Regions from separate parts of the Streptomyces sp. NPDC007991 genome, predicted to be linked through region 3. Evidence: riboswitches for the same ligand, from Rfam matches in the RefSeq annotation. Region 3 holds a riboswitch; each other region holds the start of a gene.
The links. A riboswitch is a leader RNA that binds a small molecule or an ion and turns the genes downstream of it on or off. The one in region 3 is predicted to bind thiamine pyrophosphate.
Positions count from the first base shown of each region.

Region 1: linked by a shared signal. The riboswitch ahead of thiC (phosphomethylpyrimidine synthase ThiC) and the one ahead of ACFZDA_RS33655 (thiamine ABC transporter substrate-binding protein) in region 3 are both predicted to bind thiamine pyrophosphate.
Region 2: linked by a shared signal. The riboswitch ahead of thiO (glycine oxidase ThiO) and the one ahead of ACFZDA_RS33655 (thiamine ABC transporter substrate-binding protein) in region 3 are both predicted to bind thiamine pyrophosphate.

Region 1 covers NZ_JBIBJD010000011.1:147,153-157,079, forward strand. The annotation lists gene ACFZDA_RS29900 (IclR family transcriptional regulator C-terminal domain-containing protein) at 1-425, shown strand, start outside; gene ACFZDA_RS29905 (SsgA family sporulation/cell division regulator) at 525-959, shown strand; gene ACFZDA_RS29910 (YibE/F family protein) at 1,069-2,835, opposite strand; TPP riboswitch at 2,908-3,097, shown strand; gene thiC (phosphomethylpyrimidine synthase ThiC) at 3,090-4,892, shown strand; gene ACFZDA_RS29920 (hypothetical protein) at 5,051-6,028, shown strand; gene ACFZDA_RS29925 (restriction endonuclease) at 6,467-7,957, shown strand; gene ACFZDA_RS29930 (phosphotransferase) at 8,156-9,070, shown strand; gene ACFZDA_RS29935 (sporulation protein) at 9,074-9,927, opposite strand, start outside.
Region 2 covers NZ_JBIBJD010000008.1:44,358-54,284, forward strand. The annotation lists gene ACFZDA_RS23370 (class II 3-deoxy-7-phosphoheptulonate synthase) at 1-181, shown strand, start outside; gene ACFZDA_RS23375 ((2Fe-2S)-binding protein) at 331-564, shown strand; gene bfr (bacterioferritin) at 581-1,057, opposite strand; gene ACFZDA_RS23385 (molybdopterin-dependent oxidoreductase) at 1,233-1,883, shown strand; gene ACFZDA_RS23390 (deoxyribonuclease IV) at 1,899-2,780, opposite strand; gene pknB (Stk1 family PASTA domain-containing Ser/Thr kinase) at 2,840-4,777, opposite strand; gene ACFZDA_RS23400 (thiazole synthase) at 4,952-5,749, opposite strand; gene thiS (sulfur carrier protein ThiS) at 5,752-5,952, opposite strand; gene thiO (glycine oxidase ThiO) at 5,949-7,118, opposite strand; TPP riboswitch at 7,116-7,227, opposite strand; gene ACFZDA_RS23415 (hypothetical protein) at 7,283-7,636, shown strand; gene ACFZDA_RS23420 (FAD-dependent oxidoreductase) at 7,665-8,906, shown strand; gene ACFZDA_RS23425 (Rv2175c family DNA-binding protein) at 8,984-9,349, shown strand; gene thiE (thiamine phosphate synthase) at 9,670-9,927, shown strand, end outside.
Region 3 covers NZ_JBIBJD010000013.1:224,560-234,486, reverse strand. The annotation lists gene ACFZDA_RS33665 (ATP-binding cassette domain-containing protein) at 1-384, opposite strand, end outside; gene ACFZDA_RS33660 (ABC transporter permease subunit) at 384-2,072, opposite strand; gene ACFZDA_RS33655 (thiamine ABC transporter substrate-binding protein) at 2,048-3,085, opposite strand; TPP riboswitch at 3,210-3,315, opposite strand; gene rlmN (23S rRNA (adenine(2503)-C(2))-methyltransferase RlmN) at 3,356-4,462, opposite strand; gene ACFZDA_RS33645 (SRPBCC family protein) at 4,763-5,212, opposite strand; gene ACFZDA_RS33640 (phosphatidate cytidylyltransferase) at 5,372-6,523, opposite strand; gene frr (ribosome recycling factor) at 6,523-7,080, opposite strand; gene pyrH (UMP kinase) at 7,246-8,004, opposite strand; gene tsf (translation elongation factor Ts) at 8,189-9,025, opposite strand; gene rpsB (30S ribosomal protein S2) at 9,177-9,927, opposite strand, start outside.

The sequences.
Region 1 (9,927 bases), on a different contig from region 3:
TCGAGGTCATGTGTGTCTCCGACACCCCGGGCAATCCCGCCGTCGAGGAGTGGGCCGACTTCCGGGAGACCGGGCACGCCCACGCCATCGGGCAGTGCCTGTTGTCCCAGCTGGACGAGGAGGCCCGCCGGGACCACCTCGACCGCTATCCGGTGACGGCCCTCACGCCGTACACCGTGCGGGACAACCACAGCCTGCTGCGCCGTCTGGAGCGGGTGCGGAGGATGGAACCCGTGACCGAGCGTCAGGAGTACGCCCTGGGCGCCGTCTGTGCGGCGATCCCCCTCACGCTCGGCACGACGGCCGCGACGATGGCCATCTCCCTGCCCGCCCACCAGGAGCACCGGCTGCTCCCGGCGGCCCGGCAGTTGCAGCGCGAGATCGGGAGTCTGCTCGGTTCGCTCGCGCTCTCTATCAGTATGTGAAAACTCACTCCTTGTGATCTGCTGTGTACGTTCAGCAAGATTCCACCAAGTGTCAGAGGTTCGTTCCCGGCCAGTCCACGGCGAATGACGGGGTTAGCGATGCGCGAGTCCGTACAGGCAGAGGTCATGATGAGCTTTCTCGTGTCCGAGGAGCTCTCCTTCCGCATTCCGGTGGAACTGCGCTATGAGACCAGTGATCCCTATGCCGTCAGGCTGACCTTCCACTTGCCCGGTGATGCCCCGGTGACCTGGGCTTTCGGCCGGGAGTTGCTGATCGACGGGGTGGGCCGGCCGTGCGGGGAGGGCGATGTGCGGGTCACGCCCGTCGAACCGGACTCGCTGGGCGAGGTGTTGATCCGGCTTCAGGTGGGCAGTGACCAGGCGCTGTTCCGGTCCTCGACGGCACCGCTGGTCGCCTTCCTCGACCGCACCGACAAGCTGGTCCCGCTGGGCCAGGAGGGCTCCCTCGCCGACTTCGACGCCCACCTCGACGAGGCGCTGGACCGCATCCTGGCGGAACAGGGCGCCGGCTGAGACATCCGTCGGGCGGCACGGTGGAGTAACGCTTCACCGGATGCCGCCGAACTGTGCAGGAACGCTTCTCCGTACGGCGGGGCAGCCAAGCCCCCGAGTCCGAGAGCCGTCAGCGCTTGCGGCGCCGGCCCTTCCCCCCGCGTGCTGCCGGGACCGCGGGGGCCTCCACAGCGGGCTGCGCTCCCGGGCGGTCGGCCGAGACCACCAGCGCGGCCAGGGCCGTGGTGACCGGCACCGAGGCCACCAGGCCGATCGAACCGACCAGCGTGCGCACGATCTCCTCCGCGACCAACTCGCTGTTGGCGACCGTCCCCACACCGCTCTGCGCGATGGAGAACAGCAGGAGCAGCGGCAGCGCGGCGCCCGCGTACGCGAGGACGAGGGTGTTGACGACCGAGGCGATGTGGTCGCGGCCGATCCGGATCCCCGCGCGGTAGAGGCCACGCCAGCCCATGGCCGGGTTGGCCTCGTGCAGCTCCCAGACCGCCGACGTCTGCGTGACCGTCACGTCGTCGAGCACACCGAGCGATCCGATGATGACGCCCGCGAGCAGCAGACCGCTCATGTCGATCGTCGGGTAGAGGCCATGGATCAGACCGGTGTTGTCGTCGGTGTTGCCGGACAGCGCGGCCCAGTCGATGAACAGCGAGCCCAGGACGCCGATCAGCAGCAGCGAGACGAGGGTGCCGAGCACCGCCACGGAGGTCCGGGCGGACAGGCCGTGACACAGATACAGGGCGATGAGCATGATGGCGCTCGCGCCCACCACCGCCACGAGGAGCGGGTTCGAGCCCTGCAGGATCGCGGGCAGGATGAAGAAGTTCAGCACCAGGAAGCTGATGGCCAGCGCGACCAGCGCCATGACACCCCGCAGTCGCCCGACGACCACGACGGCGAGGGCGAAGATACCGGCGAGCAGCGCCATGGGCAGCCGGCGGTTGATGTCGGTGACCGAGTACTGGAGGTCCTTCGGTGCGGAGGGCTCGTAGGCGACCACGACCTCCTGGCCCTCGTGCAACTGGCGGGACTGGTCCGGCTGGACGATCTCCGTGAAGGTACGGCCCTTGTCCTTGCCGCTGTCGACCCGGATCGTCGCCCGCTTGCAGGTGCCCCTCTCCTGTTGCACAGCGGAGGAACCCTCGGCGGTGGAGGTGTCGCCGGTCGGCGGGACGCCCGAGGCGCCGGCCTCCTTGCAGCTCACCGCCACGACCTTGGTGACCGAGGCATCCTGTGTCTGCCGGTCGAACCCGACGCCGGTGCGCTCGTGCGGCGGGGCGCCGCCCGGCCACAGCACGGCGAGACCGACCAGCACCGCGGCGGCGAACGGGATCAGGACCGCCGCGATGACCTTGCGCAGGTGCAGGGAGACGGGCGTGGCAGGACCGTGGTGGTGACCGTGCGAGTGCCCCTGCCCGCCACCCGGCTCGGAGCCGGGTCGGCTTCCGTTGCCGGGACCGTGCCCGTCGCCGCCACTGCCGTGCCCGTCGCCACTGCCGTGCCCGTCGCCTCCGCCGGGACCGTGGCCTCCGCCCTGCCCGTCGCCTCCGCTGTACCCGTCCCCTCCGCCCGGCCTGTCGCCTCTGCCGTGCCCGTGCCCGTAGCCGTCGCCTTCCCCGGAGCCAGAACCGGAGCCGTGCCAGCTCTCGGAACCGGCACCATACGAACCGGCAGGACCTGCCGGACCGGCGGTAACGGCCGGACCCGCACCCTGCGCGCTCCCGGGACCGGGCCGGTGCCCCTGCGCCTGGCCCCGGGCAGGCCCGAGCCCGCCCCCGGCGGCGAAATCGTGCTCGTGTCCACGGCCGTTGCCGTTGCCGGCGCCGGACCCGCGGGGCGGTTCGGGCGGTGGGTAAGGAGGACGCTGCGTCGTGGTCACCGACCGATCATCGCAAGAACGAGGGGGGCCCTCTGTTCACCGCGCCAGAATTGCCGCTAGCGTGGAGGCACCTTTTGTACACGCGGGAGCTCGGAGCACCGGGCTGAGAGGGCGCTGACCTCCGTCCCAGCGATGTTTCACATGAAACATCACCGAAGTCGAGTGATGTTTCACACGGAACGTCGGCAGACGGAAGCCGCTGCGTCGACCGCCGAACCTGTTACCGGGTAATGCCGGCGTAGGGAGTAGGTCTCATGACCAACAAGGACGCACGCACGCCTGCCTCCGTTCAGGACGCACAGTCCGAGGAGGCCGGGAAGTCCATCGGCTGGCACAAGGCGTACGTCGAGGGCAGCCGCCCCGACCTGCGGGTGCCGGTCCGCCAGGTGCATCTCACCAACGGGCAGTCGGTCACCCTGTACGACACGTCCGGCCCGTACACCGATCCGCACGTCGACACCGACGTCCGCAGGGGCCTGTTGCCGCTGCGCGAGAACTGGATCATCGCCCGTGGCGACACCGAGGAGTACGCGGGCCGGCCCGTCCGCCCCGAGGACGACGGCGTCAAGCACACCTCGCCGCGCGGCGGCCTGCGTAACCTGGACGCCGTCTTCCCCGGCCGGCCGCGCCAGCCGCGCCGCAGCAAGGACGGCAAGGCGGTCACCCAGCTCGCGTACGCCCGACGCGGCGAGATCACGCCCGAGATGGAGTATGTGGCCATCCGGGAGAACGTGACGCCCGAGGTGGTGCGTGACGAGATCGCGGCGGGCCGGGCGGTGCTGCCGGCCAACGTCAACCACCCGGAGATCGAGCCGATGATCATCGGCAAGCGGTTCCTGGTGAAGGTCAACGCCAACATCGGCAACTCGGCGGTGACGTCCTCGATCGAGGAGGAGGTCGAGAAGATGACCTGGGCGACCCGCTGGGGCGCCGACACGGTCATGGACCTGTCCACCGGCCGCAACATCCACACCACGCGCGAGTGGGTGCTGCGCAACTCCCCCGTCCCGATCGGCACCGTGCCCCTCTACCAGGCCCTGGAGAAGGTCGACGGCCGGGCCGAGGAGCTGACCTGGGAAATCTACAAGGACACGGTCATCGAACAGGCCGAGCAGGGCGTGGACTACATGACGGTCCACGCGGGCGTGCGCCTGCCGTACGTGCCGCTGACGGCCAACCGCAAGACCGGCATCGTCTCGCGCGGCGGCTCGATCATGGCGGCCTGGTGCCTCGCGCACCACAAGGAGTCGTTCCTGTACGAGCACTTCGAGGAGCTCTGCGAGATCCTCGCCGCGTACGACGTGACGTACTCCCTCGGTGACGGCCTGCGGCCGGGCTCGATCGCGGACGCCAACGACGAGGCGCAGTTCGCGGAGTTGCGCACGCTCGGGGAACTCAACCGGATCGCGAAGCGTTTCAACGTACAGACCATGATCGAGGGCCCGGGCCATGTCCCGATGCACAAGATCAAGGAGAACATCGACCTTCAGCAGGAGATCTGCGATGAAGCTCCGTTCTATACGCTCGGCCCGCTGACCACGGACGTCGCGCCGGCGTACGACCACATCACCTCCGGCATCGGCGCCGCGATGATCGCCTGGTGGGGCACGGCCATGCTGTGTTACGTCACACCCAAGGAGCACCTGGGCCTGCCGAACCGTGACGACGTCAAGACCGGCGTCATCACCTACAAGATCGCCGCCCACGCAGCGGATCTCGCCAAGGGCCACCCGGGTGCCCAGGAGTGGGACGACGCGCTGTCCGACGCCCGTTTCGAGTTCCGGTGGGAGGACCAGTTCAACCTCGCCCTCGACCCGGACACGGCACGGGAGTTCCACGACGAGACCCTGCCGGCGGAGCCCGCCAAGACGGCTCACTTCTGCTCGATGTGCGGTCCCAAGTTCTGCAGCATGAAGATTAGCCAAAGCATCACAGAGCGGTTCGGTGGCGCGGTGGCTGAGGGAGCCTCGTCCGAGGAGATCGCTGAGGGGATGCTCCAGAAGTCGAAGGAGTTCGCGGCGAGCGGGAACCGGGTGTACTTGCCGATGGTCGACTGAGGACCACTGACCGTTCTGCTGGTTCGCTCCTCCTGCTGTCCACAGACGAGGTCGGAGGGGCGAGCCGGGCCCTCTAACGGGTATCCCTATGTAGGGACTGGCGCCTATCGCAGGGGGAGAGACAAAGTGACGGCTGATGAGGCATGTGAGGTGCACCGGTGACCGGCGCAGGTCAGCAACCGGAGGACTTCCACTTCCCGGCCCTCGTCAACGGCCTCGACTTCCTAGTGAGTGCCGTCGGCTCACTGTCTGGTGACAACGGGCAGCCGGGGCCGCGCGATGTGAAGTACGCGGTCCTACACCTCCAGGCCGCGGTCGAGACGCTGCTGAAGGCCCGGCTGGAGATGCACGATCCCGCGCTGGTGTGGACAAGGGTGGACTCGTTCGACCAGCGCAAGCACGAGGCCGGCGACTTCAGCAGTTGTGGTGTGAAGACAGCCATTGAACGCCTGCGCAGCGCCGTACAGATCGAGAGCGAGATCGACCCGGAGGACGACAGCCTCAGGGCACTCGGCAGCCTGCGCAACCGCATCATGCACTTCGGGTGGAGGGACACCGTAGTCGCCGTACAGGCTCGGACCGTGCCCGTGCTTGATCTGCTGGTCGGCTTCATCAATACCGACGTCCTACCTCACGTCGACCAGCACGACGAGGCGTGGTCGGCCGAACGACAAATGGAACAGGTCAGGGCCGGCTTCAAGCACCTCACGGACTTCATCGCGCTTCGCATGCAGGCGCTGCACGGCCAACTGAGCCGCTACGAACGCTCGACTGCCGCATGCCGGTCTTGCGGTCAGTTCGCTGTCGTGCTCGACGGCGGAGCACACGATCTCGCCTGTCTCCTGTGCGGCAAGCAATACGGCACCGGTGCAGATGCGGCCTGGGAGTACATCGGATCCAGCAGGTACGTCAGCGTCACCCAAGGGGAAGGTGACCTCAACGGCTGTGGCAGTTGCGGCTCCTACTCCGTGATCAGCACTCCGCTGGCCAACTCCCCTGCAGAGGACTCCTGGATCTGTTTCGACTGCGGATCGACCCACGAAGGCGTCTGTACCTTCTGCGACCAGGCCGCTGATCTCGTCCCAGAGATGGACATGTGCAGGGACTGTTACGAGATTCGCCTCGACAACTTCTGAGGGATCAGTCCAGGTGAACATCGATGAGCTGCCCGGACACGCACACGACTGCGCAAAGCTACCGGTATCGACGACGGCTTCCGCCTTCCCGCCCCCATCTTGCTGACTGCGAGCCATCCCCCGACGCATGCGCGGACATGACGCCCGACTCGCCGCTCTGCACACCTCCCTGCCAGCACGGACGTTGAAGGCCCCGACGCAGCGATCCTCTTCCATCAGTCCTGGGTTACGCGACGGGGCACGCCGAGGCGAGATGGGAGGAGCGGGACATCGTCCAGGCCCAGCACCGCCAGCGCTGAGAACGCGGACCAGTGTGATCAGTGGCGGTGGACGGCCCTCTTCTCTGCTGGCCAGGGGACGGGGACGGTACACGATGGGCAGCGCAGCGATCTCCTTGATTCGCTGACACCACCATCGATCTCTTGAGATAGTCATCGGGTGACGAACCCTCACCGTTCCTCCGCCGCTTCCCATATCCCTTGGAAGGCCATCTCAGGGGAAGTACTGGAAGAACTCGTCTTCCAGCTAGTGGACGCGATGGGCGCGAAGGAAGTCTCCTGGCGCTCCGGCGGCATGGGTGTGACCAATTCGGACGGCGGAAGAGATATAGAAGCGACCTTTTACACGCTATCACCAGACGACGAGCCTCGACGAGAGAGGTGGTGGATGGAGTGTAAAGGAAGAAGCGCAACTGTACCGAAGTCCGCTGTCATCAATGCCACGCATAATGCTTCCGCTTATGCATCGGATGTGGACCGCCTTGTAATCGTCTCGAATTCAAGCTTCAGCAACCCGACCGTCGATTGGGTTGACGCCTGGAACTCCTCTCCGGCGAATCTTCCTAAGGTATCCCTTTGGGGCAGGGAAAAGCTCGAAATTCAGATCCGCAAGTACCCTGTTGCGGCGGCGAGGGTAGTGCCAGATTCAATTGAGTCGAGTAAGAGGGTCGAACTCCTTTTTGCCTATTTCACGGAATCTGGGATAGCGCCGAGGGTAAGCGACTTGCGTTATTTTTGGGAGCATTTCAGTGGCGCCCCAGAGGAGATTGAAACTCCTTGGCTTGCCATGTTTGCCTATAGTGAAATCCTGCATGGAGATCTGGCAGACCGCCCGTGGGGTGTACTGGTTTCCAATAGGTCTGCAGCTGAAGTGGCACTGCATGCGTTGGTAACTCTGCCTATGATCTGCGCTACCACCCACGGGCTTGATGCTGCTAAGGCCACGGCGGCATCTAGCTACTTGCTCCAATGCGTCGTTTGCAATCTGCCGCCTGCGGTTTCGTCTCTAATCATCAATGATCCATTCCGTTTCGTAAAAGGGAAGTCGGTCGACTCTCCTGAAGAGTGGCACGAAATCGCCACGGCGCCCATCCTTTCTCTTCTGCTTCGTGAGCTGGGTGACGCATGCGCGTCCGATTGCAGCAGGATTTTCTGCGACTTGCGAGCCCTCCCCGAAGAGCCCGCAGGCCCACAGTTCTGGACCCGTTTCGGCGCTGAAGGTCAGGACAATCGGGACTCGGTGCTCATCGTTGAAGATTATTCGGTCGCGTGCGCTGTAGGGCTTCCTCTCGGCAAAGAGCGGAATTGTCCCCTTTTTGTAGCGCCGGAAGAAGTGACTCCTGAGCTTATTGAGGATCTCGCTCACGTGATCATGGCAAGAGTGGAGCGGCCATCCGGACGTTTGAAGGAACTGGTTGGCGATGAGCCTGCAGAATTGCTGAACAGCGCGAGAGAAAAAATCGCGTCGTCACGAGAGCCGGAGTTTCGATTTCAGGGGCGTGAAAGTTTGCCTGCGCATCTAGAAAGCTTGATGAAACTCGGAATCTCTCGAAAGTTGATCAAGTTGGAGACGAGAGAAATTAGACGCGCTTTTCGAAAATTCGCGACAGCTGCCGATCGGCGTGCTGAGTACGGCGAAATTTTGGACTAGCTTGGCATGCGGTGATGCTGTGGCTGGGCGCGACCCTAATCATACCCTTTGGGTGCATTGTTTGTTTCCGTGCTATATGTCTCCTCGCCAGGAGTGTCGATCCTGGGTACGGTCGTCTTCGTGTCTGGCGTGCGCCGGGTTGGTCACCCAATGACGTGCGCCAGTTGATCGCGCGCGACTAGGGGAGCTGGTACGGGCATGGCGCTTGACGCTGCTCGATCGCATGAGGGGTTCACATCAACGCAGGCCGCGCGCGTGATGAGCGCGGCATGTCGGGCGGCCGGCTTGGACGACAGAGGTGCAGAGCTAATCCGTCTCGGAGAGAACGCGCTCTTCCGCCTGGACGCAGAGCCAGTAATCGTGCGAGTGGCGCGGGGAGAGCCGTGGCTGCCCAAGGCTCGTGTCGAGGTGGCCGTGTCACAGTGGTTGGCCGAGGAAGGCTTCCCTGCCGCGCGTCTAGTCGATGGGCTGGAGCAGCCGTTCCTGATCGACGGTCACCCGGTGACCTTCTGGCGGCTCATCGTCGAGGGCAGCCGGAAGGCCACGTATGGGGAACTCGGCGGCATCCTGCGGGACCTGCACTCCATGACGTTGCCCGTTGGCCTGGAGCTGCCCTCGTTCAACCCGTTCGACAAGCAGGAACTGCGGATCAGCCAGGCAGCGATCCCGGAAGATGACAGGGTCTTTCTCCGCAAGCGGTGGAGTGAGCTGCGCGACCAGTTCGAGGGCTTGCGGTTCGAGACCCCCAAGGGGCCGGTCCACGGTGACGCTCACGTCCAGAACCTCATGGTGAACGACCGGGGAGAAGTCATCCTGATCGACTTCGAGGCATTTTGCTTCGATCACCCTGAGTGGGACCTGATGGTCACGTCGGTGGAGCACCACAGCCTGGGGTGGCAGACCGACGAGCAGTACGCCGACTTCGTGCGGGCGTACGGGCGCGACCTGCACGACTGGCACGGCTACGACACGCTCCGGCGGCTCCAAGAGTTCGGCATGACCACGTGGCTGATGCAGAACGTGCAGGAGGACGAAGGGACGGCGGCCGAGTACCGCCGGCGCATCGCTGCCTTGCGGAACGATGATGCACCGCGAGACTGGAGTCCTTGTTAGCTGTTACTCATCCTCGTCCAGACGGGCGAGCGCTTCGTTCACCTGCTCATTGAAGGCCACGACGGCGGGGTTAGCCGCGTATGCACTGACCTCCGCCCGAAAGTCGGTTACGTAGCGCTGGAAGCGGGAGGACTGGAGGGAGTCGCCGCCGTCCACGGCAAGGCTGGCTGTGGTGACGGCGGCTTCCAGCTCTCCGTTCAAGAGCTGGCTCTGTGCTAGCACCATGCGGCAGAAACCGAGAGTGCGGGCGTACTGCGGATCGGTGCTGTCCACAGCGCGCTGTGCGTGCTCGACCGCCTCACGGCGCATCCTCAGATCGCGGAAGCAGTGGCAGAACTCGCCCAAGAGTTCCGCGTCGTCGAAGTAGCTCAACCATGGCGGGTCATCGGCACTGTCAGCGCGCTCGAAGTGGCGCTCAGATTGGTTCATGGCGAGAGACGCCCCGGTTCGATCACCCGCGTTGGAGAGCGCCCGGGCCTCCATGGCCCAGTAGTTCGCCATGGCACGCGGGGTTGCCCGGCCCTTGGCACCCTCGACTGCGGCGCGGGCTAGCTGGATGGCCTGGGTGTGGTTGCCGAGATAGTTCGCCTGGTGGCTGAGGTTGCCGAGGATGCGGGCGCCGAACATGCGGTCGTCGATGACCTGGGACAGTCGCAGTGTCGACGTGAGATAGCGGTGGGCGAGCCGGTGGTTTCCGGAGTCGTATGCGGTCCACGCGAGCAACTGGGAGACCTCGGCGGCGGCGCCGAACAAGGCCGTGCCTACCTTCTCGCTGTAGCTGGCACTGAGCAGAGGCAGGACCTCATGGCGGAAGTAGTGGCGCAGTGCCTTGTGGCCGTGGCCTCCGCCGTACTTGA
Region 2 (9,927 bases), on a different contig from region 3:
CCCGGGCGGCATCCATGTGGAGCTGACCGGCGACGACGTCACCGAGTGCGTGGGCGGCGGCGACGAGATCTTCGTCGACGATCTGCACCAGCGCTACGAGACGGCCTGCGACCCGCGGCTCAACCGCAGCCAGTCGCTGGACCTGGCGTTCCTCGTGGCCGAGATGTACAGGGACCAGTAACGGGTCCGCCTGTTACCCGGGCATGGACTGGGGCGCGGATCACACGATCCGCGCCCCTCTCCGCTTTTCTGCCTCCCACCCGGCGGGTAAGGTTAGGTTAGCCTCACCGATCAACGGGGACGGCGCCAAGGATCGAACCCGCCCTGGAGGTGAACCGCGTGTACGTCTGCAGTTGCTTCGGGATCACCGAGCAGCAGGTCAAGCAGCACGCGGACGGCGGCGCCTGCACCCCTCGGCAGATCGCGTCCGCCTGCAAGGCGGGCACGGACTGCGGGTCGTGCGTACGCCGCATCCAGGCACTCCTCGGCAGGGGTTCGTGCCCTCGTCGTGAGCTGGCGGACCGGAGCGAGCCGGTGCTCGCGGAACTGGAAGACGCCGCCTAGAGCCGCAGGGGTCCGGCTAGCTAGGCTGCTCGATCTGCTGCGCGATGTACAGCGCCTCGCCGATCTTGTCGATGAGCTCCAGCTGCGTGTCCAGGTAGTCGATGTGGTGCTCCTCGTCCTCGAGGATCGACTCGAAGAGGTTCGCGGACGTGACGTCGCCCTTGCCGCGCATCACCTCGATACCGCGCCTGAGGCGGTCGATCGCCTCGACCTCGACCTGCCGGTCCGCCTGGAACATCTCGGTGACCGTCTGGCCGACCCGGACATGGAAGAGCCGCTGGTAGTTGGGCAGACCGTCCAGCATGAGGATGCGCTCGGTGATCTTGTCCGCGTGTTTCATCTCGTCGATGGATTCTTCACGCGTGTACTTGGCCAGCTTGGTCCAGCCATTGTTGTCCTGGATCCGGTAGTGCAGCCAGTACTGGTTGATCGCCGTCAGCTCGCCGGTCAACTGCTCGTTCAGGAATTCGAGGACCTCGGGGTCGCCCTGCATCGCAGAGGCTCCTTCCGCGCGGGGGGAACTGGCAGGTTGCGCCGCATGATTCCATCGGCGACGAAGATCGTCCAGTAAGTCTTCACTTACTAAGTAAGGGCATGCTTAGTCCTCATTGCCCGTTTTGGGGTTGCCCTGGTCGGGGGCATCACCGGGGGTCTGTCAGGATGGAGGCATGGGTCAGCCGGTGGGACACGAATCGGGAGAAGGGCGCGATCCGGCAGGAGCGACGCAGCCCGGACTTCCGCCGGGACAGCGGGTGCAGCGCGGCTGGCCGGTCACGCACTACGGGCCCGTCCCCAGGTTCCGGCCCGAGCGCTGGGAGTTCAGGGTCTTCGGCGCCACGGCGGACGGCGGCAAGCACTGCTGGACCCACGAGGAGTTCACGGCCCTGCCGTACACCACCGTCATGGCCGATCTGCACTGCGTCACCAAGTTCAGCATGCTGGGCGCCGAGTGGGGCGGTATCCCCGCGCGCACGATCCTCGACATCGCGCCGCCCGCGGACGACGTCACCCATGTGATGGTGTGGGCCGAGTACGGATTCAGCTCCAACCTCCGGCTGTCCGACTTCGCCTCCGAGCACGTCCTGTTCGCCACCCACAAGGACGGCGAGCTGCTCACCGCCGAGCACGGCTTCCCGCTGCGCCTGATCGTGCCCCACCTGTACGCCTGGAAGGGCCCCAAGTGGGTGCGCGGCGTGGAGTACATGACCGCCGACCGGCGCGGCTTCTGGGAGGAGCGCGGTTACCACAACATCGGCGATCCATGGCGGGAACAGCGCTACTCGTACCAGGAGGGGCCGGGGGACGGCCCCGGCCTCTGACGCCTTCGAGGTCGTTCAGCAGTCGCGCAGCTTCTTCAGCCGCTCCACGTCCGCCGCGTGCCCCTCCTTGCCGCCCGGTGTCTCGATGATCAGCGGCACGCCCTCGGTCGCGGGGTGCGTCATCAGGGCCCGGAACGGATCCTCGCCGATGTGGCCGACACCGATGTTCTCGTGCCGGTCCTTGTGCGCGCCCACCACGTCCTTGGAGTCGTTGGCGTGGATCAGCTTCAGCCGGCCCTCGCCCACCGTGTCCACCAGCAGGTCCAGTGTCCGGTGCATGCCGCCGGGGCCGGTCAGGTCGTGCCCGGCGGCGAAGATGTGGCAGGTGTCCAGGCACACGCCCAGCATCGGATGCGCGTCCAGCGCCTCGAAGTACGGGCCGAAGTCCCAGGTCCGTGAGCAGAGCGAGGCGCCCTGCCCGGCCGTCGACTCCAGGAGCAGGAACGGGTCGTCGTCGTGGGTCAGCTCGTCGAGCAGCGGAAGCAGATGCTCCCGTACCTGCTTCAGCGCCACCGACCGCTCCCGGCCGCCGGTCGCGCTGCCGGTGTGCACGACCACGCCCAGCGCCCCGATCTCCCGTCCGCGGCGCAGCGAGTGCCGCAGCGACTCCACCGACCGCTCCACGGTCGCCTCGGTGTGCGAGCCGAAGTTGATCAAGTAGGGGGCGTGCACGTACGCCGGGACCGACTCGGCCTCGCACGCGGCGCGGAACGCCTCGTCCTGCTTCGGATTGCCGACTGGAGTGGCCCAGCCCCGCGGGTTGGCGACGAAGACCTGGACGGTCTCGGCCTTCAGGTCACGGGCGTAGGTCAGGCCGACGGAGTGCAGGCCACCGGCCACGGGGACGTGGCCGCCCACAGGGTTGCGGGAGGGGCCGGAGGACAGCTGATGGTTCACCCGTTCAGGGTGTCATGCGCCCGGCCCCGTCCCGTCCACGGGCTCCCTGCCCGCATCCGTCACCTGATCTTGATGGTGATCGTCGAGCCCTTGGGAGCGGTCTCGCCGCCCTTCACGGACTGGTCCTTCACCGTGTCGCCGAACAGGCCGAGCAGTCCGCGGTCCTCGTCGACCTGGAACCCGGCGCTCCGCAGCTCCCGCGTGGCGTCGTCGACGCTGTCACCGACCACGTCCGGGACCTCGATCATCTCGGGGCCCTTGGACACCGTCAGCGTCACCGTGTCACCCTCGGCCGCCCGGCCGCCGGGTTTCGGGCTCTGCCGGGCGACCTGGCCCTTGCCGAACTCGGAGGAGGTGACCCGCTCGGCGGCGACCTTCACCTTGAGACCGGCGTCAATCAGCTCGGCCCTGGCGTCGGCCAGGTCGTCACCGGTGACGTCGGGGATGTCGATCGGGCTGCCCTTGCTCACGACGAGCGCGACCGCCGAGCCCGCGCGCACCTTGGTGCCGTCCGCCGGCCGCGCGGAGATCACCGAGCCCCTGGGCACGTCCTCGCTGAACTCCCGGGTGACCATGCCCGGCTCCAGCCCGTCGTCCCTCAGCTGGTCCTGCGCCGTGCCCAGCTTCCGGCCCGCGAGGGCGGGCACGCGCACGGTCTCGGGGCCGTCGGAGATGGTGAACGACACGGAATCGTTGAGGCGGATACGGGAGCCCGGTTCAGGGTTGGTGCCGATGATCGTGCCGCGCTTGACGGTGTCGCTGTGGGCGTGGCTGACCTTGCCGACCTCGAGCCCGGCATCCTTCAGCCGGTCCTCGGCCTGCGCCTGGGTCTTCGCCAGCAGCGGGGGCACCTTGGTGAACTGGCCGGAGTTGATGTACCAGATGCCGGCGCCGAGTCCGAGCACGAGCAGGACGGCGGCGACGATCGCCATCGGACCGCGCCGGGGACCCGAGCGGCGCCGGGACGGCGGGGGCGGAGGGGACTCGAAGCGGCTCGTGCGGTTGATCGCGGCCGCGGAGCCCTCCTCCTCGTCCTCGTTGACGGGCAGCGGTCGCGGCGTGGCCGGCACCCGCGGGATCACGCTCGTACGGTCGTCCGCGTTGACATGGTCCGCCGCGAGCGCCTGCGGCGGCACCGCGTCCAGCTGCTCCACCGTCAGCCGGCCGCGCCCGTCACGGACCTGCGCGAGCAGCGCCACCGCGTCGTACGGGCGGATCTCCGGGGTGCGGGCGGTCGCCGAGGCCACCATCTCGTCCAGCTCGTACGCCAGACCGGGCACGGCGGCCGAGGGCGGCGGGACGTCCTCGTGCAGATGCTTGTAGAGGATCACGGCCGGGGAGTCCCCGTCGTGCGGCTTGTCGCCGGTGAGCATCTCGTACAGCATCACGCCGCACGCGTACACGTCGACGCGGGGGTCGGCGGTGCCGCTCTCTATCTGCTCGGGGGCGAGGTACGAGACCGTGCCGAGGACGGTGCCGGTGGTGTTCGTCACCGTGTCGACGGCCCGTACGAGGCCGAAGTCGGCGACCTTGACCCGGCCGTCGTCCCCTATCAGGACGTTCTCGGGCTTCATGTCCCGGTGCACGAACCCGGCGCGGTGCGCGGCGCCCAGCGCGGCCAGCACCGGCTCCAGGATGTCCAGGGCGGCACGCGGCTGCAGGGCCCCGCGCTCGCGCAGCACGTCCCGCAGGGTGCAGCCCGCGATGTACTCCATGGCGAGGTAGACGTAACCGCGGTCGGTGCCCTGGTCGAAGACCTGCACCACGTTCGGGTGCGCCAGCCGGGCCACCGACTTCGCCTCGCGGATGAACCGCTCGACGAACGAGCCGTCGACCGCGAGCGAGGGGTGCATCACCTTGAGGGCGAGGACCCGGTCGAGCCGGGTGTCCACGGCCCGGTAGACCGTGGCCATCCCGCCGACGGCGATCCGCGCGTCGATGCGATACCGGCCGTCGAGCACCTGCCCGGCCAAGGGGTCCTGAAGGGTCGTGTCCACGCAGGCGAGTGTACGAGCCATGACTGACAGCTCCATTCGCCCCGTCAGTTTCGGAGCGCGACTGAAGCGGACCTGTGACGTGTGTCCCACCCGGCTCCGGGCAGTCGTGCCTCTCCCAGTGCAAGGACCCCTTAAGGGCCTGGGTGGTGCCCCCAGGGCGGCACCACCGCCGGATCACTGGAAAGCAGGCCGCTCCGGATCCAACCTGGCCAGCCCTTCCACCGGCGAGGACGCCTCCGCGAAATGCCGTCGTGGAATACGCCCGGCGCGGTACGCCAACCGCCCCGCCTCCACCGCATGCCGCATCGCGTCAGCCATCAACACCGGCTCCTGAGCCCGCGTCACCGCCGAGGCGAGCATCACACCCGCACACCCCAGCTCCATCGCCAACGCCGCGTCCGACGCCGTACCGGCCCCCGCGTCCAGAATCACCGGCACACGCGCGTGCTCGACGATCAGCTGGAAGTTGTGCGGATTGCGAATTCCCAGCCCGGAGCCGATCGGCGAGCCGAGCGGCATGATCGCCGCGCAGCCGGCGTCCTCCAGCTTCCGCGCCAGCACGGGGTCGTCATTGGTGTACGGCAGCACCGTGAACCCGTCGTCGACCAGCGTCTCGGCCGCCTCCAGCAGCTCGATCGGATCCGGCAGCAGCGTGCGCTCGTCGGCGATGACCTCCAGCTTGACCAGGTCCGTACCGAGGGCCTCGCGCGCGAGCCGGGCCGTGAGGACGGCCTCACCGGCGGTGAAGCAGCCCGCGGTGTTGGGCAGGACGCGAATGCCGAGCTTGTCGAGGACGGACAGCACCGAGCCGTGCACCGAGGCGTTCACCCGGCGCATCGCGACCGTCGTCAGCTCCGTCCCGGACGCGACCAGCGACCGCTCCAGCACGTCGAGGCTGGGCGCTCCGCCCGTACCCATGATCAGGCGGGACGTGAAGGACGTACCACCGAGGACAAACGGATCGTCGGCCATGATCAGCCTCCTTGGACGGCGGTGAGGACTTCCACGCGGTCCCCCTCGGTGAGGGGCGTGGACGGCCACTGCGCGCGCGGGACGACGGTTTCGTTCAGGGCGGCGGCCACGCCGGACGGTGCGGCGGTGAGGGACTTCACGACGGCGTCGAGAGCCGTGCCGGGCCGGACGTCCCGGGGCTCCCCGTTGACGGAGATGTTCATGCGGGCTGCTCCGTGAGTGCGGTGGCGGTGCTGAAGCGCTTCGGCGTGAAGGGCCGGGCCTCCTCGGGGAGTTCGCCCGTCGCCAGCGCGTGCGCCAGGGCGTCGCCGGTGACCGGCGTGAGCAGGACGCCGTTGCGGTAGTGCCCGGTGGCCAGCAGGAGCCCCTCCAGCCCGGTCGGGCCGAGCAGGGGCGCGTTGTCGGGGGAGCCGGGGCGCAGTCCGGCCCGGGTCTCGGTCAGGGGCAGCTCGGTGATGCCCGGGACCAGCTCGTGCGCGTCACGCAGCAGCTCGTACACGCCGCCCGCGGTCACGGTGGTGTCCCAGCCCAGCTCCTCGCTGGTCGCCCCGACGACCAGCTCGCCGCTCTCGCGCGGCACCAGGTAGACATGGCTGCCGCGTACGACCGCGCGCACGGTCCGGCTCAGGAACGGCCCGTGCCGCTGCGGCATGGTCAGCCGTACGACCTGCCCCTTCACCGGCCGCACGGGCGGCAGCACCTCCTCCGGGACGCCCGCGAGCCGCCCGCTGAGGCTGCCCCCGGCCAGTACGACCTGCCCGGCGTCCAGCGGGGTGCCGTCGTCCGTGACGACGCCCGTGGCCCGGTCCCCTACGACGGTGAGCCGCTTGGCCCACGCCCGGTGGAAGACCACACCGGCCCGCTCGCACGCGGCGACCAGCGCCCCGGCCAGCCGCCGCGGGTCGATCTGGTGGTCCCCGTCGACCCGCAGCCCGCCGCGCACGCCCGGCGCGAGCATCGGCTCCAGGCGGCGGCACTCCCGGCCCGACAGCCACTGCGACTCCAGGCCCGACTGCTGCTGCAAGGCGTGCAGTTCGCGCAGATGGGCCCGGTCGTCGGCGTCCAGCGCCACGGCGAGCGTGCCGCACCGGCGGTAGCCGAGGTCGTGGCCGGTCTCCTCGGTGAGCTCGGCCGCGAAGTCCGGATAGCGCCGGGCGGAGGCCAGATTCAGCCCGAGCAGGGTCTGCTCGCCGTAGTGCAGTTCCGTGACGGCGGCCAGCATCCCGGCCGCCACCTGTGCGGCTCCGCCGCCCGGCTCCGGGTCCACCACGGCGGTGGCGAGCCCGCGCTGCGCGGCCCGCCACGCGGTGACCAGGCCGATGATCCCGCCCCCGACGACGAGGACGTCTGAGGTTCGCGTACGCGACATGGGCGTCCAGCCCCTCCCTTCGCCGGCATGACCCGGATCAGGTTCGTACGGTCGGAGGCCGCCAGCCTCCCTCTCAGCCCGGTGCGTCCGGGCTCCCGCGAGTGCCTTACGTTGGCCACCCACCCTAGCCCGATGCCGTACGCCGCAGTAAGGGAGCCACCGCCATGGCCCGATCCCTCGACGGAGTGGTCCTCGCCCCGGTCGCCGACCAGGCACCCGGCCAGGTGGGGACCCGCACCCGGTTCACGTACCACGAGAAGGACGGTGAGATCTGGGCCGAGTACGCGGGCGGCGACGTCGTACGCGGACATCTCGTGGGTACCCGGGAAGGCGACAGGCTGGATTTCCGGTACGTCCAACTCAAGGGGGACGGCACCACCTCCTGCGGGCACTGCGTGTCGACGGTCGTGGAACTGTCCGACGGGCGGGTGCGGCTGGAGGAGAGCTGGCAGTGGGAGTCCCAGGCGGGCAGCGGGACGAGCGTTGTGGAGCAGGTCACTGCGGTGAGCACTGACTGACAAAATGTCAGTTGTCTATGGTGATCAGGTGAGCGAGCAGACGCAGGAACCAGGTTCGTCCGCGCCCCGGCGCGTGGTCGTGGCGGGTGCGGGCATGGCCGGTGTCCAGACCGCGGTCGCGCTGCGCGAGCAGGGCTTCACCGGCACCGTGAGCCTGATCGGCGCCGAGCCCCACCAGCCCTACGACCGGCCCCCCTTGTCCAAGGCCGTGCTGCTCGGCAAGGCCGAGGGCTCCGCCTTCGACGTCGACTTCGAGGCCCTCGGCATCGAACTGCGGCTCGGCTGCGAGGTGCGCGGCCTGCGCCCGGGCGACCACGAGCTGGACACCGAGGACGGGCCCGTGCCGTACGACGTCCTGGTCGTCGCCACCGGCGCCGAACCGATCCGGCTGCCCGGGGCGGAGGGCGTTGCGGGCGTGCATCTGCTGCGCACCCTGGACGACGCCGAGCGGCTGCGGCCGGTGCTGGCCGGACGGCAGGACATCGTGGTCGTCGGTGCCGGCTGGATCGGCGCGGAGTTCGCCACGGCCGCGCGCGAGGCGGGCTGCGCGGTGACCGTCGTGGAGGCCGCCGACCGGCCCCTCGCCGGGGCGCTGCCCGCCGAGGTCGCCGCGCCGATGACCCGCTGGTACGCCGACGCGGGCGCCGTGCTGCGGACGCACGCGCGCGTGGAGCGCGTGGAACCCGGCACGGTGATTCTCGACGACGGCTCGCGGCTGCCCGCGGACGCGGTGGTCGTCGGCATCGGCGCCCGTCCCGCCACGGCCTGGCTGACCGGCTCCGGGATCGAGCTGGGCGGCGACGGCGAGATCGTGGCCGACCAGCACCTGCGTGCGTCGGTGCCCGACGTGTACGCGGTCGGCGACTGCGCCTCCTTCCCCTCGGGCCGGTACGGCGAGCGCCTGCTGGTGCACCACTGGGACAACGCCCTCCAGGGGCCGCGCACGGTCGCCGTGAACATCGTCGGCCGGGCCTCGGGGGAGACCCCGGCGGTGTACGACCCCGTGCCGTACTTCTGGTCGGAGCAGTTCGGGCGGTTCGTGCAGTACGCCGGGCATCACGCGGCCGCCGACACGACGCTGTGGCGGGGCGACCCGGCCGGACCGGCCTGGACGGTCTGCTGGCTGCGCGGCGACCGGCTGGTCGCGCTGCTGGCGGTGGGCCGGCCCCGGGACCTGGCGCAGGGCCGCCGCCTGATCGAGTCGGGCACGCCCATGAACCCGGCCTTGCTGGCGGACCCGGCGAGGCCGTTGAAGGCGGCGGCGGCATAGCGGTCGAGGCGCGCGGGTCCGCCCAGGTGGGCGGTCCCGACTTCCGACTGTCAGTGGGGGATGGCAGGCTGGTTTCCGTGACCGAGATTGACGCAAAGATCGATGCTCTCGTCCCTGCCTGGCTCACCCTCCCCGACATCGCCGAACAGCTCGGCGTCGAGGTGACGCGCGTGCGGCAGCTGGTCAAGGAGGGCCAGCTCATCGCCGTACGCCGCGGTGAGAACCGCGCGCTGCACGTCCCCGCGGCCTTCATCGACGGGGACAAGGTCGTCAAGGGCCTGTCCGGGACCCTGACGCTCCTGCGGGACGACGGCTTCACGGTCGAAGAGATGCTGGAGTGGCTCTTCACCCCCGACCCGAGCCTGCCCGGCACACCGGCCCAGGCCCTGAGCGAGAACCGCGGCACGGAGGTGAAGCGCCGCGCCCAGGCGCTCGCGGTCTGACCCGACCACGACCGAACAACGGTCCGGTGCCGTGCGAGCGGCCCGGACTCGAACAACCGCCCGGTGTGTGGGCCGGGGCCCGTGGGGCGACCCGTGGGGCCCGGCCACAGGGTGGCTTGCGCCCGGCAGGGGCGGTGGGGGCCGGGTGTCTGGTGCCCTGCCGCATGCGGTGCGCAGAGGCGCCGTACCCGCCTGCCCGCCCGCCGCTGACGGGGGCGCCCCGGCGCCTCGTCATGCCACCGTCACGGGTGCGCCTCGCGCGGGTACGCCACCATGGGCACACCCGCACCCGTACGCCACCACCCAGGGGGACGACCCGCATGGCCGCCACCACCGGCACCACCGCCACCACCCGCGCCCGGCTCGCCGACGCCCGGGTCTACCTCTGCACCGACGCGCGCAAGCGGCAGGGCGATCTCGTGGAGTTCCTGGACGCCGTCCTGGCGGGCGGCGTCGACATCGTGCAGTTGCGGGACAAGGGCATGGAGGCGGCCGAGGAGCTGGAGCACCTGGCCGTCTTCGCCGAGGCCTGCGCCCGGCACGGCAAGCTGCTCGCGGTCAACGACCGCGCGGACGTC
Region 3 (9,927 bases):
CCGGCGTGAGGCGCCCGGCAGGCCGACCAGGTCCAGCAACTCCTGTACGCGGTCGACCTGGTGCCGCTTCGACGTCCCGCGCATCCGCAGGCCGAAGGCGACGTTGCCGCCCACGTCCCGCTGCGGGAACAGCTGGTGGTCCTGGAACATCAGCCCGACGCCGCGCCGGTGCGCGGGCATGCCCCTCTGGTCGCGCCCGTCGAGCACCACCCGCCCGGAGTCGAGCGGCTGAAGCCCCGCCACGACCCGCAGCAGCGTCGACTTGCCGCTGCCGCTCGGCCCGAGCACGCACACGACCTCGTGCTCGGCGACCTCCAGATCGACGGCGTCCAGCACGGCACGCCCACCGAAACGGACCGTCGCGCCCTCCAGGGCCAGCAGCATCAGAACTCCCCGCTCCGGTCCGTGCGAAGCCTCTCCAGCACCAGCAGGGCCACCGCGCACACCACCATCAGAATCGTCGAAAGGGCCATCGCCTGGCCGTAGTTCAGCTCCCCGGGCCGCCCCAGCAGCCGCGCCACCGCCACCGGCAGCGTCGGGTTGTCGGGCCGCGCGATGAACACCGTCGCCCCGAACTCCCCGAGCGACACCGCGAAGGCGAACCCGGCCGCGATCAGCAGCGCCCGCCGCACCATCGGCAGATCCACCTCACGCCACACCCGCCAGGGCGAGGCCCCCAGCACCGAGGCGGCCTCCCGCAGCCGCACGTCCACCGCCCGCAGCACGGGCAGCATCGTCCGCACGACGAACGGCACCCCGACCAGCGCCTGCGCGAGCGGCACCAGGATCCACGAGGACCTCAGATCCAGCGGCGGCTCGTCGAGGGCGATCAGGAACCCGAAGCCGACGGTCACCGCGGACACCCCGAGCGGCAGCATCAGCAGCGCGTCGAAGCCGCGCACGAACCGCCCGGCGTCCCGGCGGGTGAGCGCGACGGCGGCGAGGCCGCCGATCACCACGGCGATGAGGGTGGCGGCGACGGCGTACGACAGCGAGTTGCCGATCGCCTCGATCGGCGCCACCAGGAACACCCCGCCGTCGTCCCTGGTCAGCGCCCGGTAATAGCCGAAGCCGGGCGCGCCAAGAGACCGCTGCACCAGCACGGCGAGCGGCAGCAGGAGCAGCACGACGACGGTGCCGAGCACCGCGCCCAGCAGCGCCCACTGCCCGGCGCCGCGCGGCCGGCGCGCGGTACCGGCCGGGTCCACCAGCCGCAGCGCGGTCTCCCGCCGCCGTACGGTCCAGGCGTGCAGGACGAGGATCGCGCCCACCGCGACGAACTGGATCAACGTCAGCACGGCTGCCGTGGACAGGTCGAAGATCTCCGACGTCTGCCGGTAGATCTCCACCTCCAGCGTCGAGAAGGTGGGGCCGCCGAGGATCTGGACGACACCGAAGGAGGTGAAGGTGAACAGGAAGACCATCAGCGCGGCGGCGGCCACGGCGGGCGCCAGCGCCGGCAGCGTCACCTGCCGCCAGGCCCTCAGCGGCGACGCCCCGAGCATCCGCGCGGCCTCCTCCTGCCGCGGGTCGAGCTGCGCCCAGAGCCCGCCGACGGTCCGTACGACGACCGCGTAGTTGAAGAAGACGTGTGCGAGCAGGATCGCCCACACGGTGGTGTCCAGCCGTACGCCCCACAGCTGGTCGAGCAGCCCGCCGCGCCCCACCAGCGCCAGGAACGCCGTACCGACGACGACCGTCGGCAGCACGAACGGCACGGTCACGAACGCCCGCAGGACCTGCTTGCCCGGGAAGTCGAAGCGCGCGAAGACATACGCGCCGGGGAGCGCGACCAGCAGCGTGAGCGCGGTGGAGACGACCGCCTGCCAGGTGGTGAACCACAGGACGTGCCGGACGTCGGACTGCGCCAGCACCTCCCCGATCCGCCCGAACCGCCAGACCCCGTCGACCTTCAGGCCGCGCGCGACGATCGCGGCGACCGGGTAGGCGAAGAAAACCGCGAAGAACGCGACGGGCACGGCGATGAGCCCGAGCCGCGCCGCGCTCCCGCGCCGGTCCTTGCGGACGGCCGCGTCGGTCGCTCCGGTTACTTCAGTACGAGCGAGGTCCACGACTTGACCCACTGATCACGGTTGTCGGCGATCTTCGCCGGGTCCATGGTCTCCGGGTCCTTGGCCTGCGGCCCGTACTTCACGAACTCCGGCGGCACCTGGGCGCCCTGACGCACCGGGTACACGTACATGTTGAGCGGCATGTCCTCCTGGAACCGCTCGCTGATCAGGAAGTCGAGGAGCGCCTTGCCGCCCTTGGTGTTCTTCGCGTTGCTCAGCAGCCCGGCGTACTCGACCTGCCGGAAACAGGTGCCCTCGGCGACCCCGGTCGGGGCGGTGCCCGGCTTCGGGTCGGCGAAGACGACCTCGGCGGGCGGCGAGGAGGCGTACGACACGACGAGCGGCCGGTCGCCCTTGGCCTTCTTGCCGCCGGCCGAGCCGGAGAACTCCTCGTTGTAGGCCTGCTCCCAGCCGTCGACGACCTTCACGCCGTTGGCCTTCAGCTTCTTCCAGTAGCCCTCCCAGCCGCCGTCGCCGTACTTCGCGGCGGTGCCGAGCAGGAAGCCGAGGCCGGGCGAGGAGGCGGAGGCGTTCTCGGTCACGAGCAGGTTCTTGTACTGGGGCTTGACCAGGTCGTCGAAGCTGCGCGGCGGCCGCAGCCCGTGGTCGGCGAAGTACTTCTTGTCGTAGTTGACGCAGATGTCGCCGGTGTCGATGGGCGTGACCCGGTGCTTGTCCTGGTCGGCCCGGTACTCCGGCGCGATCCGGTCCGATCCCTTCGGCTCGTACGGCTGGAAGAGGCCGTTGTCGAGGGCGCGGGACAGCAGCGTGTTGTCGACGCCGAAGAAGACGTCGCCCTGCGGGTTGTCCTTGGTCAGGATGGCCTTGTTCACGGCCTGACCGGCGTCGCCGTCCTTGAGGACCTTCACCTTGTAGCCGGACTGCTTCTCGAAGGCCGCGATGACGTCCTTCGAGGCGGCCCACGAGTCGTGGCTGACGAGGGTCACGGTCTTGGAGTCGCCGGCCCCCTGGCCGCCGTCGGACGACCCGCACGCGGCGAGCGCGCCGGCCATGCCGAGCCCGACGACCACCGCCGTCAGTCGCTTGATGGTGTTGCTCACTGGATTCCTCCTGGAGGACCAGGAGAAGACGCGGCCCTGCCCGGGATCTCTGGGAGTCCCGGGCAGGGCGCAACAGCTCGAGTGATGACCGATCTCCCTACCCAGAATGACCTGGGCCAGGTTCGGAGGGTCTGCGGCCGGTGCCGCACTCTCAGCGCTGTGGCGCTCCCCTGTCGGAATATGAAGGTGTCGGAAAATACGGTGGTGCTTACGCCGGTCAGACTACCGTTCGGTGGCCGCGAGCTGACCACACGCCCCGTCGATCTCCTGACCACGGGTGTCCCGGATCGTCACCGGCACACCATGCGCCGCGATCGCCTCCACGAACGCCTTCTCGTCCTCCGGCCGGGAAGCCGTCCACTTCGACCCGGGCGTCGGGTTGAGCGGGATCAGGTTCACGTGCACGGGCCTGCCCTTGAGCATGCGCCCGAGCCGGTCACCGCGCCAGGCCTGGTCGTTGATGTCCCGGATCAGCGCGTACTCGATGGACAGCCGGCGCCCGGACTTGGCGCTGTACTCGAAGCCGGCGTCCAGCACCTCCCTGACCTTCCACCGCGTGTTCACGGGGACGAGGGTGTCGCGCAGCTCGTCGTCGGGGGCGTGCAGTGAGATCGCGAGCCGGCACTTGAGGCCCTCGTCGGCGAGCCGGTGGATGGCCGGGACGAGACCGACCGTCGAGACGGTGATCCCGCGCTGCGAAAGCCCCAGCCCGTCGGGCTCGGGGTCGGTGAGCCGCCGGATGGCGCCGAGGACGCGGTTGTAGTTGGCGAGCGGCTCGCCCATGCCCATGAACACGATGTTGCTGAGCCGCGCGGGCCCGCCCGGCACCTCGCCGTCCCTGAGCGCCCGCATACCGTCGACGATCTGATGCACGATCTCGGCGGTGGACAGGTTCCGGTCGAGCCCCGCCTGCCCGGTCGCACAGAACGGGCAGTTCATCCCGCACCCGGCCTGCGAGCTGATGCACATGGTCACCCGGTCCGGGTAGCGCATCAGCACGGACTCGACGAGCGTCCCGTCGAACAGCCGCCACAGCGTCTTGCGCGTGGTGCCCTGGTCGGTCGACAGATGCCGCACGACGGACATCAACTCGGGAAGCAGCGCCTCCCGGAGCCGGCCGCGGGAGCCGGCCGGAATATCGGTCCACTGCTCCGGATCGTGCGCGTACCGCGCGAAGTAGTGCTGCGAGAGCTGCTTGGCACGAAACGGCTTCTCCCCGACGGCGGCAACGGCCTCCTTGCGCTCGGCAGGAGTCAGGTCGGCGAGATGCCGCGGCGGCTTCTTGGCTCCGCGCGGGGCGACGAAAGTGAGTTCTCCGGGCTTCGGCATAACCCACCCAGTGTCGCAGATCGACTCCGGTCGTCGGGCGGTAGCCTTCCGGCCCTGGCTCGGGAAGGCACATGGTGGGGGTTGGGCAGAGGTCGCGAACGGCCGGCCTGGGTGCTGGGCCCGGTGGACCTTGGCAGATCCACCTCCGGCGGATCCATCCGGGTGCGGTACGGCGGTCGGCTGCCGGACCGCTACCGGGATGCGGTAGTGCTGCGGCGTGTGATCGGCCTGGGCGGCGACTTGTGCTTCTGCCTCAGCGAGCAGTCGGGCTCGGTCGCCGCCACCTCTGACCCGGACGCCCTACTCTCCCGTGTGCTCCAGCCGGTCCTTCAGGAGCTGCTCGTTGCGGGGCAGTTCCTTGCGTACCTGGGGGCGTACGACGAGCGGGACGAGGACCTTGCCGACACCGTGGCCCTCGAAGTCGACCTCGATCGTCACGTGGGAGCGCTGCCCCTCGTCGAACGGCTCGACCTCGCCGTGCACCCGTGCCCGGACCGGGCCGTCGACACCTCGCATGCCCCAGCTGTGCGGCGGGTCGAACTCCGTGACCTCCATGGTCATCGGCATGACCCGGCGGCCGACGTGCCGGGTGACCCGCATCCGGGAGCCGACACCGACCGGCCCCTCGTCGAGTCGTTCCGCGGACACGGCGCTCAGCTGCCACTCCGGCAGCCGCGGGGTGTCCATGAGGTAGTCGTAGACGTCCTCGGGACGCCGGTCGACATCGATGGTCTGTCGAATGCTGGACATGTTGTTCCCCTTTGCGACGTACACCTGAATCGTCCCACTTGGTGACGTCGCAGGCACCCCCGCACCACGACAGCGAGCCCCCGCCGACCATCGGACGGGAGCTCGCCACCACAAACAGCGGAAGACACAAAGCGGCGATAACCGCGAAAGCTCTCTCGCTCAGCCGGACCCGACGAAGAGCACGAGCAACAGCCACACCACCGGAGCCGTGGGCAGCAGCGAGTCCAGCCGGTCCATGATGCCGCCGTGCCCCGGCAGCAGCGTGCCCATGTCCTTGATGCCGAGGTCCCGCTTGATCATGGACTCGCCGAGGTCGCCCAGCGTGGCGCTGACGGCGACCGCGAGGCCGAGCACCAGGCCCTGCCACCAGGCACCGTCGTCGATGAGGAACTGCATGCACAGCGCGCCCACGACCATGGCGAAGGAGACCGCGCCGAGCAGGCCCTCGCGGGTCTTGCCGGGGCTGATGCGCGGGGCGAGCTTGTGCCGGCCGAAGCGCCAGCCGACCGCGTAGGCACCGGTGTCACTGACGACCGTGAGCAGCAGGAACGTGAGCACCCGCTGCGCCCCGTCGTCCGCCGTCAGCATCAGCGCGACGAACGTCGCCAGGAACGGCACGTAGAACACCGCGAAGACGCCCGCCGTGACGTCCCTGAGGTAGTTCTCGGGTGGTTCCGTCATGCGCCACACCAGTACGGCCAGTGCCGTGAGCGCCATGGCGACCCACGCGCCCTCGGCGCCCCGGACGTACCCGGCGACGACCATCGCGGCACCGCCGAGCGCGAGCGGCACGAGGGGCGCCCGGATGCCCTTGCGTTCCTCAAGCCGCCTGGTCAGCTCCCACAGGCCCACCACGACGGCGACCGCGATCACGCCGACGAACACGGCCTTGACGACGAACAGCGACGCGACGATCACCGCGCCGAGCCCGACGCCGACCCCTATCGCAGCACTCAGGTCGCGACCCGCGCTCTTCTTCTGCGGCTTGGGTGCCGGCTCTGCGGCGTGGGGCATGGGCTCCGGATTCGTCTCGTTCCGGACCGGAGAGCCGCTCAGCGGAGCAGCCCCCCGGTCGTCATCCTGGTTTCCGCCGTAATCGGCTACGTCGGGCACGATGGGCATGGGGCGAGTCTGAGGCGCGTCATGCGCATCGTATGCGGGACCCGCCGGAGCGGCTCCCCGGACGTACCCGTGGCCAGGGCTGTGGGCGTGCCCATGGCCAGGGACGGGGTCCTGCCCATGGCCATGCCCTTGGTCGGTGGGCCCCCAGTACCCGGCCTGTGGCGGCGCCCCCCAGGAAGAGTCGTTCATCAGACCTCGAGCAGCTCCGCTTCCTTGTGCTTCAGGAGCTCGTCCACCTGCGCGACGTACTTCGACGTCGTGTCGTCGAGCTCCTTCTCCGCACGGCGGCCCTCGTCCTCGCCGACCTCGCCGTCCTTGATCAGCTTGTCGATGGCGTCCTTGGCCTTGCGGCGCACGGAGCGGATGGAGACCTTGGCGTCCTCACCCTTGCTCTTGGCGACCTTGATGTACTCGCGGCGGCGCTCCTCGGTCAGCTCGGGGAACACCACCCGGATGATGTTGCCGTCGTTGCTCGGGTTGACGCCCAGGTCGGAGTCGCGGATGGCCTGCTCGATGTTGCGCAGCGCGCTCTTGTCGAACGGGGTCACGACGGCCATGCGCGGCTCGGGCACCGAGAACGAGGCCAGCTGGTTGATCGGGGTCGGCGCACCGTAGTAGTCGGCCACGATCTTGTTGAACATCGCCGGGTGCGCACGGCCGGTGCGGATCGCGGCGAAGTCCTCCTTGGCGACCACGACGGCCTTCTCCATCTTCTCCTCGGCCTCGAGGAGGGTCTCTTCGATCACCACTTGCTCCTGCGTGTCTTGAGTAGGCCCGGCTGCGGTTCCATGTGGGGCGGCGGCCGGCTGCGTCGCGTCTTCTTCCTGCACGGTTCCCGACCGGCGGAACATTGTCCATCCCCCGGCCCGGCTCCGTCCCGTCCGTCCCCCGGACGGGGTTGTTCTCGGGTCTCAGTCCCGGCTGCCGGGGTCCCCCACCAGCGTGCCGATCTTCTCACCCTTGACGGCGCGCCCGATGTTGCCCTCCGCCAGCAGCTCGAAGACCACGATCGGGAGCTTGTTGTCGCGGCACAGCGTCACGGCCGTGGCGTCGGCGACCTTCAGATCGCGCGTGATGACCTCGCCGTAGCCGAGGTGGTCGAACTTCACCGCGTCCGGGTTGGTCTTCGGGTCGGAGTCGTAGACCCCGTCCACGCCGTTCTTGCCCATCAGCAGCGCCTCCGCGTCGATCTCCAGGGCGCGCTGGGCGGCGGTGGTGTCGGTGGAGAAGTACGGCATGCCCATACCGGCACCGAAGATGACCACACGGCCCTTCTCCAGGTGCCGCACGGCGCGCAGCGGGATGTACGGCTCGGCGACCTGGCCCATGGTGATGGCGGTCTGCACCCGGCAGTCCACCCCCACCTTCTCCAGGAAGTCCTGGAGGGCCAGGCAGTTCATGACCGTGCCGAGCATGCCCATGTAGTCGGAGCGGGCCCGGTCCATGCCGCGCTGCTGGAGCTCGGCGCCGCGGAAGAAGTTGCCGCCGCCGATGACGACCGCGATCTGCGCACCGTCACGTACGACGGCCGCGATCTCGCGGGCGATCTTGTGCACCACGTCGGGGTCGACGCCCAGGCCCCCACCGCCGGAGAAGGCCTCTCCGGACAGCTTCAGCAGAAACCGGCCGCGCACTTTGCCGTCGTCGCTCTTCTGGGCCTTGGTGGTCATGGGGGATCCCGCCTCTTTCACATGTCGCACATACGAAGAAGGCCATTGCCGGTGGGGCGTGTTTCGCATCCCATACGGCAATGGCCTCCTCGTCAGATCTGCTGTCGTCCGCCACCCCTGTGACGGCGTACCGGGACGACTGCTGCCGACCCTATCGGGGTCGGGCGTCGATCGCGGTACGGACTCAGATGCCGACCTTGATGCGCGAGAAGCGCTTCAGGGTGACACCGGCCTCGTCCAGGACCTTCTGGACGGACTTCTTGTTGTCGAGCGCGTAGGGCTGGCCGAGCAGGGTGGCGTCCTTGAAGAAGCCGTTGAGGCGACCCTCGACGATCTTCGGCAGGGCGGCCTCGGGCTTGCCCTCGGCGCGGGTGGTCTCCTCGGCGACGCGGCGCTCGGACTCGACGACCTCGGCCGGGACGTCGTCCTTGGAGAGGTACTTCGGCGCGAAGGCGGCGATGTGCTGGGCGACGCCCTTGGCGATCTCCGCGTTCGGCTTGTCCAGCTCGACGAGGACACCGATCTGCGGGGGCAGGTCGGGCATCGTGCGGTGCATGTACGCCGTCACGTAGCCGTCGGCGAACTGTGCGAAGCGGTCCAGGACGATCTTCTCGCCCAGGTTGGCGTTGGCCTCGTCCACGAACGCCTGGACGGTCTTGCCGGCCTCGATCTCGGAGGCGAGCAGGGCCTCCAGGTCGGCCGGGGAGGTCTTGGCGACGTGCTCGGCGATGGCCGTGGCCACGGCCTGGAACTTCTCGCCCTTGGCGACGAAGTCCGTCTCGCACTTCAGCTCGACGATGACACCGGAGGAGTTGTCGTCGGCGATGATCGAGACGACGGCACCGTTCTCGGCGGAACGGCCCTCGCGCTTGGCGACGCCCTTCTGGCCCTTGATGCGGAGCGCCTCGACGGCCTTCTCGACGTTGCCCTCGGCCTCGTCCAGCGCCTTCTTGCAGTCCATCATGCCGGCGCCCGTGAGCTCACGGAGCTTCTTGACGTCGGCGGCGGTGTAGTTCGCCATGAGTCTGTGAATCTCTCTCGAAGTCTGGAAGATCGAAGATCTGCGGATGGGCCCCATGGAGCCGGGGGACGCTGTCCTTCCGCTGACCTACGGGTGAACGGCGGGAGCGGACTTCATGTCAGCGCTCCCGCCGTCACCTCGGACTGACGGGTCAGGCCTGCTCGGCCTCGGCGGCCTTCTCGCCCTCGGCCGGCTTCTCGGCCTCGGCCTCGGCGGCGGGGGCGGCCTCGGCGGCGGGGGCCTCGGCGGCCGGAGCGGCCTCAGCGGCGGGGGCAGCCTCGTCGGCCTTCTTCTCGCCCTCGAGCAGGTCGCGCTCCCACTCGGCCAGCGGCTCGCCCGCGGCCTTCTCGCCCTTGCCCTCGGTGGCGACACCGCTGCGGGCGATGAGGCCCTCGGCGACGGCGTCGGCGATGACGCGGGTGAGCAGGGTGACGGAGCGGATCGCGTCGTCGTTGCCCGGGATCTTGTAGTCGACCTCGTCGGGGTCGCAGTTGGTGTCGAGGATCGCGACGACCGGGATGTTCAGCTTCCGGGCCTCACCAACGGCGATGTGCTCCTTCTTGGTGTCCACGATCCAGACGGCGCTGGGCACCTTCTGCATCTCGCGGATACCGCCGAGGGTCTTCTCCAGCTTGGCCTTCTCGCGCGAGAGCACGAGAAGCTCCTTCTTGGTCAGACCGGACGCGGCGACGTCCTCGAAGTCGATCTGCTCGAGCTCCTTGAGGCGCTGCAGACGCTTGTAGACGGTCGAGAAGTTGGTGAGCATGCCGCCCAGCCAGCGCTGGTTGACGTAGGGCATGCCGACGCGGGTGGCCTGCTCGGCGATGGCCTCCTGCGCCTGCTTCTTCGTGCCGACGAACATGACCGTGCCGCCGTGGGCGACGGTCTCCTTGACGAACTCG